DNA from 2 places in the Allobosea sp. RIT-PG3_2 genome. Region 1 is predicted to be linked to the other one. Evidence: predicted binding sites of a transcription regulator. Region 1 holds the regulator's gene; the other holds the start of a gene.
The links. The regulator HrcA, encoded in region 1, represses chaperone genes, less so after heat shock. The targets are predictions, from matches to a motif close to GTTAGCACTCNCNNNNNGNGAGTGCTAAC.
Positions count from the first base shown of each region.

Region 2: a site for HrcA is predicted at 1,375-1,403, ahead of groES (co-chaperone GroES). Genes of this name have one in related genera too.

Region 1 covers NZ_JBXWCA010000002.1:893,561-896,961, reverse strand. Annotated here, with positions in the region: gene rph (ribonuclease PH) at 1-592, opposite strand, end outside; gene hrcA (heat-inducible transcriptional repressor HrcA) at 737-1,822, shown strand; gene AC2FAN_RS09795 (DUF3297 family protein) at 2,026-2,274, shown strand; gene AC2FAN_RS09790 (GNAT family N-acetyltransferase) at 2,396-2,932, opposite strand; gene AC2FAN_RS09785 (helix-turn-helix domain-containing protein) at 2,929-3,401, opposite strand, start outside.
Region 2 covers NZ_JBXWCA010000003.1:622,314-625,714, forward strand. Annotated here, with positions in the region: gene groL (chaperonin GroEL) at 1-976, opposite strand, end outside; gene groES (co-chaperone GroES) at 1,025-1,312, opposite strand; gene AC2FAN_RS13260 (MarR family winged helix-turn-helix transcriptional regulator) at 1,540-1,995, shown strand; gene AC2FAN_RS13265 (PaaI family thioesterase) at 2,065-2,547, shown strand; gene AC2FAN_RS13270 (DMT family transporter) at 2,534-3,376, opposite strand.

The DNA of each region.
Region 1 (3,401 bases):
GGCCGCCCGTGCCGGTGATGACGAAATTCGCGTCGGTCTGCGCGCCGGAATCCTCGACATAGTCGAGATCGATCACCGGATTGCCGGCGACGATGCCGCAGGAGATGGCGGCGACATGGTCCTTGAGCGGGTTGGTGCCCTTGAGCAGGCTGCGCCCTTCCATCCATTTCAATGCGTCATGCAGCGCCACCCAGGCGCCGGTGATCGAGGCCGTGCGGGTGCCGCCATCGGCCTGCAGCACGTCGCAATCGACGACGATCTGGCGCTCGCCGATCGCGGTGAGGTCGACGACCGCGCGCAGCGAGCGGCCGATCAGGCGTTGAATCTCCTGCGTGCGGCCGGAGGGCTTGCCGGAGGTGACCTCGCGGCGGGTGCGCTCATGGGTGGCGCGCGGCAGCATCGAATACTCGGCGGTGACCCAGCCCTTGCCGGTGCCGCGCAGCCACGGCGGCCCCTTTTCCTCGACGGTCGCGGCGCAGAGCACCTTGGTCTCGCCGAACGTCACCATGCAGGAACCCTCGGCATAGCGAACCACGCCGCGCTCGAGCGTGACCTTGCGCATCTCGTCTGCGGCGCGTTTGGAGGGTCGCATGAAATAATCCTGTCTTGCGGAGAAGTGGCGGCTTGTAGGCGCTCATGCCGCGCTCGGCAAGGCGCCGGCCCTGTTTCACCCCTTGATCCGCGCCTCCTGCATGACGACAATAGGGTTGGAACGACGGTTCGCCCGAACAGGTTCATGAGCGCCCATACGCCCCGCCCCGAGACGATGAGCGGCCTGGTCGAGACCGACCAGCGCTCGCGCGAGATTTTCCGCCAGATCGTCGACGGCTACCTCGCGACCGGGGAGCCGGTCGGTTCGCGCAATATTGCCCGCCTGCTGCCGATGGCTCTGTCCCCGGCGACGGTGCGCAACGTCATGACCGATCTGGAGCTGGCCGGGCTGATCTATGCGCCGCATACTTCCGCCGGGCGCCTGCCCACGGAACGGGGCCTGCGCTTCTTCGTCGACGCGATGATGGAGGTCGGCAACCTCACCTCGGACGAGCGGGCGCGCATCGAGGCGCAGATCCGGGCCGGGGCAGGCCATCGCAATCTCGACCAGACATTGACCGAGGCCTCGGCGCTGCTCTCCGGTCTCTCGCGCGGCGCCGGCGTGGTCGTGACGACCAAGGCCGATCCGCGACTCAAGCACATCGAATTCGTCCGGCTCGATCCGGCCCGCGCGCTCGTCGTCCTCGTCTCGGAGGACGGCGCGGTCGAGAACCGCCTGCTGGCGCTGCCGGTGGGTTTGCCCGCCTCGGCGCTGGTCGAGGCCGCGAACTTCCTCAACGCCCGCATCCTCGGCAAGACGCTGGCGGACCTGCGCGGCGAGATCGCCGGGCAGCGCGCGCTGATGGAGCGCGAGCTCGATGTGCTCACCGCGCGGCTGGTGGAGAGCGGCATCGCGACCCAGTCCGGCCCCGGCAGCGACCGCCATCTCATCGTGCGCGGCCAGGCCAACCTGCTCGAGGACCTCCGGGCGCAGGAGGACCTCGAACGAATCCGCATGCTCTTCGGCGATCTCGAGACGCAGACCGATGTCATCGATCTCCTCACCCGCGCCGAGCAGGGCGACGGCGTGCGCATCTTTATCGGCTCGGAGAACAAGCTGTTCTCGATGTCGGGTTCCTCGATGGTGGCGGCGCCGTTCCGCGATGCCGAGCAGCGCATCGTCGGCGTGGTCGGCATCATCGGCCCGACGCGGCTGAACTATGCCCGCATCGTCCCGATGGTCGACTACACCGCCAAGGTCGTCGGCCGCCTGCTCGACGGCGAGCGCTGAGGCGCCGGGCCATCGCCGTCATCCCGGGCTTGCCCCGGGATCCATCGCCGGGCGCGGCACTCTTCGATGGATTCCGGATCGGCGCGGCTTCGCCGCTTGTCCGGAATGACGACAGGTTTTCACTTGAAGAATTTGGCTTCCGGCGCGGATGCGGCTAGGTGTGCGCGAAAGCGACCCGTTTGCGAACACCCAAGGCCAGATCCATGTCAGACCAGCTTCCCGACCGTCTTTCCGTCAACCCGGACAGCCCCTTCTACAACGCCGACGTGCTGGCGCGTGACATCGGCATCCGCTTCAAGGGCGTCGAGAAGACCAATGTCGAGGAATATTGCGTCTCCGAAGGCTGGGTGAAGGTCGCGGCCGGCGCCGCCAAGGATCGCTTCGGTCGGCCGATGACGATCACGCTCAAGGGCCCGGTCGAGCCTTATATCCGCGGCAACGTCGAGAGCTGAAGCGCGCCATTCCTACCGCCGTCATTCTCGGGCTTGACCCGAGAATCCCAGGCAAGACGAAGCGCTGGAGCCTCCACCGGCAAGAGATGCTCGGGTCAAGCCCGAGCATGACGCCTGTCACTCAAGCGAGGCCCTTGTAGAAAAACGTCGAGCCGCAGTCGGCTCCATCAGGCATCAGCGCATAGCGCGGGATGGTGCCGGCTTCCGTCCAGCCGAGCCGATTGTAGAGCCGCCGTGCCGCGCCGTGCTCGTCCGTGTCGAGCACCAGCAGGTCGCGTCCTCTATCGCGCGCGATCGCTTCTGCACGCTGCATCAGTGCTTCGCCAATGCCCTGCCGGCGCGCACGGGAATGCACCAGCACCTTGGCGATCTCGGCCCGATGCGGCTGGTTCGGTTTGCCGATCAGGTGAAGTTGCGCCGTGCCGACGAGGCCGTCCGCCGCGCGCGCGCCCAGCAGGACAACCTGCCCGCCCGCGACGCCAGCCGCGACATCGCGCCAGAAGCGCTCATAGTCCGCCGTCGTGTTCCAGTTCATGAAGCCGACCGAGGCGCCGTTGGCGACGCAGTCGCGCAGGATTTCGGACAGCGCCGGAATGGCGGCCTCGGCAGCCCGGGCGTCGAAGACGTCGATGGCGACGGAGAAGCTGACCGCGTTCATGCGATATGTCCCGGAAAACTGCCGCGCCCGGCGGCGAGGATGACGACGTAGCGGACGGGCACGGCGCCCGGATTGCGGTAGATGATGGCGCCGCGCAGATGCATCTGCAGGCAGTCACCCTCGGAAAGCGCGTGGCCGATACCCTCGACCGTCAGGTCGAGCCTGCCTTGCAGCACCCAGACCTGCTGGTCGAGTGCAGGTGCACCCGTCGCGTTGTCGAGGCGGACCTCGGCGCCGCCCGGCAACTCGACCTCGACGATCTCGAAGCCCGATCCCGTGCCGCGCGGCGAGACGTTGCGGCGCAGATAGCCGCTCGCCGGATCGCGCCAGACCGGTTGGGCAGCATGCCGCGCCAATGGCCCGGTTCCTGCCTCCTCTTCCAGCAGCGCCGAGAGCGACAGGCCGAGCCCGGAGCCGAGGCGGACCAGCAGCGCTGCGGTGGGGCTCGATTCGCCGCGCTCGACCCGCG
Region 2 (3,401 bases), on a different contig from region 1:
CGATGCGCACCTTCTTGGCGCGGCCGAGCATCTGGAGGGTCACGGTCTCGAGCTTGATGCCGAGGTCTTCCGAGATCATCTGGCCGGCGGTCAGGATCGAGATGTCCTCGAGCATGGCCTTGCGGCGATCACCGAAGCCCGGAGCCTTGACGGCCGCGACCTTGAGGCCGCCGCGGAGCTTGTTGACGACGAGCGTGGCGAGAGCCTCGCCCTCGACGTCCTCGGCGATGATCAGGAGCGGCTTGCCGGTCTGAACGACGGCCTCGAGGATCGGCAGCATCGCCTGGAGCGAGGACAGCTTCTTCTCGAAGATCAGGACGTAGGGGTCTTCCAGCTCGGCGACCATCTTCTCCGAGTTGGTGATGAAGTACGGCGAGAGGTAGCCACGGTCGAACTGCATGCCCTCGACGACGTCGAGCTCGGTCTCGGCGGTCTTGGCTTCCTCGACGGTGATGACACCCTCGTTGCCGACCTTCTGCATCGCGGTCGAGATCATCTTGCCGACCGACTCGTCGCCGTTCGCCGAGATGGTGCCGACCTGCGCGACTTCCGCGTTGGACGTGACCTTCTTGGAGTTCTTCTTGAGGTCGGCGACGATGGCCTCGACGGCCAGATCGATGCCGCGCTTCAGATCCATCGGGTTCATGCCGGCGGCCACCGACTTGGCGCCCTCGCGGACGATCGCCTGGGCGAGAACCGTGGCGGTCGTGGTGCCGTCGCCGGCATGGTCGTTCTGACGGGACGCGACTTCGCGAACCATCTGGGCGCCCATGTTCTCGAACTTGTCGGCGAGCTCGATCTCCTTGGCGACGGTGACGCCGTCCTTGGTGATGCGCGGAGCGCCGAACGACTTCTCGATCACGACGTTGCGGCCCTTGGGACCCAGCGTGACCTTCACGGCGTTGGCGAGGATGTCCACGCCGCGCAGCATCTTGTCGCGGGCGTCGGAAGAGAACTTGACGTCTTTGGCAGCCATGAGAGCTACTCCTTAAAATGGAAACGGAAGCGAGCGGTCAGGCGGCTATCAGCCGACGACGCCCATGATGTCGGATTCCTTCATGATGAGGAGATCCTGGCCGTCGATCTTGACCTCGGTGCCCGACCACTTGCCGAACAGGACGCGGTCGCCCTTCTTGACGTCGAGGGCAACGAGCTTGCCGGCTTCGTCACGCGCGCCGGAACCGACGGCGATGACCTCGCCCTCCTGGGGCTTTTCCTTGGCGGTCTCGGGGATGATGATGCCACCCTTGGTCTTCTCTTCGCCATCCAGGCGGCGGACCACGACGCGGTCATGCAAAGGACGGAACTTCATGGTTCTGTCTTCCTCTCGGTCTTATTCGGTGCGGGCGCCGCTGAAGGGCCCCGGGTGAGGCTGTTAGCAGTCACCTGACGGGAGTGCTAACAGATGCCGCGGAGATAGGCTTGGGGTCGCGGAGAGTCAAGGAAGCCTGCGACGATAAAGTGAACGCCGCCAGATGCGGCATCGCCGCCCTTCGCCTACCGGCTGCCGCCAGCGCTAGAACACGCTAAGATGGCCGAATGACGACACCCGTGCCCGACCCCCGCCTCGACGCCATCGCCCGCTCCTGCGTCGCGCTGCACGTCCGCATGACAGCGCGCGCCGTGACGCGCGCCTATGACGAGGCGATGCGACCGAGCGGACTGAAGATCACGCAGTTCGTGCTGCTCTCGGCCTTGAGCACGGGGCAATGGAAGTCGGTGACCGAGCTGGCCGAGCGCTTCGCGCTGGAGCGGACATCGCTGACGCGCAATCTCCAACTGCTGGCGGTCGAGGGAATGGTCGAGCCGGTCGAATGCCGCGGGCGCGCCTCCGTCTATGCCGTGACGGAGAAGGGCCGGGCCGCGATCGAAGCCGCCATCCCCTATTGGCGGGCCGCACAGGACAAGATCGAGGGCGGCTTCGGCGAGGAGCGCTGGCGCGATACGCGCGACGGGCTCAAGGCGCTGCGCAAGGCGGCGCGTGATGTGCGTTGACGCACGGCTCCGATTGACGCGCATGCCATCCTCTCTCTATCGTGCAGATACACGATTGGAGAAGAAGTCATGGATCGGACCTTTGGTGTTGTGTCCCGCGAGGTGCTGGTTGCGGATGGGGGCCTGAGCTTCTTGCGCGGCATCATTGCCGGCACCCAGCCGGCCCCGCCCTTCGCCCAGACCATGGATTTCGATCTGGTCGAGGCGGAGGAGGGCAGGGTCGTCTTCGTCGGTGTGCCGTCGGCGCGCTTCTTCAACCCGCTCGGCACGATCCATGGCGGCTGGACCGCGACGATCCTCGACTCCGCCATGGCCTGCGCCGCGCACTCCACGCTGAAGTCCGGCGAGGGCTACACCACGCTGGAGATGAAGCTGAACTATGTCCGGCCGGTCATGCCCGATAGCGGCACGGTGCGCTGCGAGGGCAAGCTCATCCATCGCGGCGGTTCGGTGATCACGACCGAAGGCAACCTGCGAGACGAGCGCGGCAGATTGCTGGCGCACGGCACGGAGACCTGCCTGGTCTTTCCGGCGAAGCCTAGCGCCGGCTGACCGCGACGGCGCCGGCCACGATCAGCAGCGCGCCGAGATAGGTTGTGTACAGCGGCACCTCGCCGAAGACGAAGAAGCCGAGCAGGCTCGCCCAGATCAGCGCCGTGTATTCGATCGCTGCCAGCCGGGAGGCGGTCGCCCTGGCATAGGCCGAGGTGAGCGTGAGATGACCGGCGACGCCGAGCGCGCCGGCGACCAGATAGATCCCGAGGTCGGCAAGGCCCATCGGCACGAAGGCGAAAGCGGCGGGGACGGCGAGGCACAGCGCCGGCCCGACATTCTGGAAGGCGACGATGACGGTGGGGTGTTCCCGGACCGCGATCCGCCGCAGCAGGATCAGGTTGAAGGCGTAGCTCACCGCCGAGAACAGGGCGGCCGCGACGCCGAGACTGGCGCCGCTGACATGGCCCTGCAGCCGCGGCCAGACCATGACCAGCATGCCGGCGAGCCCGAAGCCGAGCGCCTGCAGGATGCGTTTGTCGATCCTCTCCTTCAACAGCAGGCCGCCGAGCAGCGCGACGAAGACCGGGGCGAGGAACGACAGCGTCAGCGCCTCGGCGAGCGGCAGCACCGAGATCGAATAGAAGAAGCTGCCGGCCGTGAGCACGACGAGGGGGATGCGCGCGACATTGCCGATGACGCTCGCGCGCGTCGGGCGGAGCGGGCGTGCGATCGCGAGGACGATCAGCGCGCAAAGGCCGCCCATCAGGAAGCGCATGAACAGCGCCAGGGCAAAGGGCTGATGCTGCATCTGGCCCTTCAGCACCGCATCCATGGCGGTGAGTAGGGCGATGCCGAGCGCGGCGCGCAGAGCGATCGACGAGGTCATGATGTCAGGCCGCGTCCATGGCTTT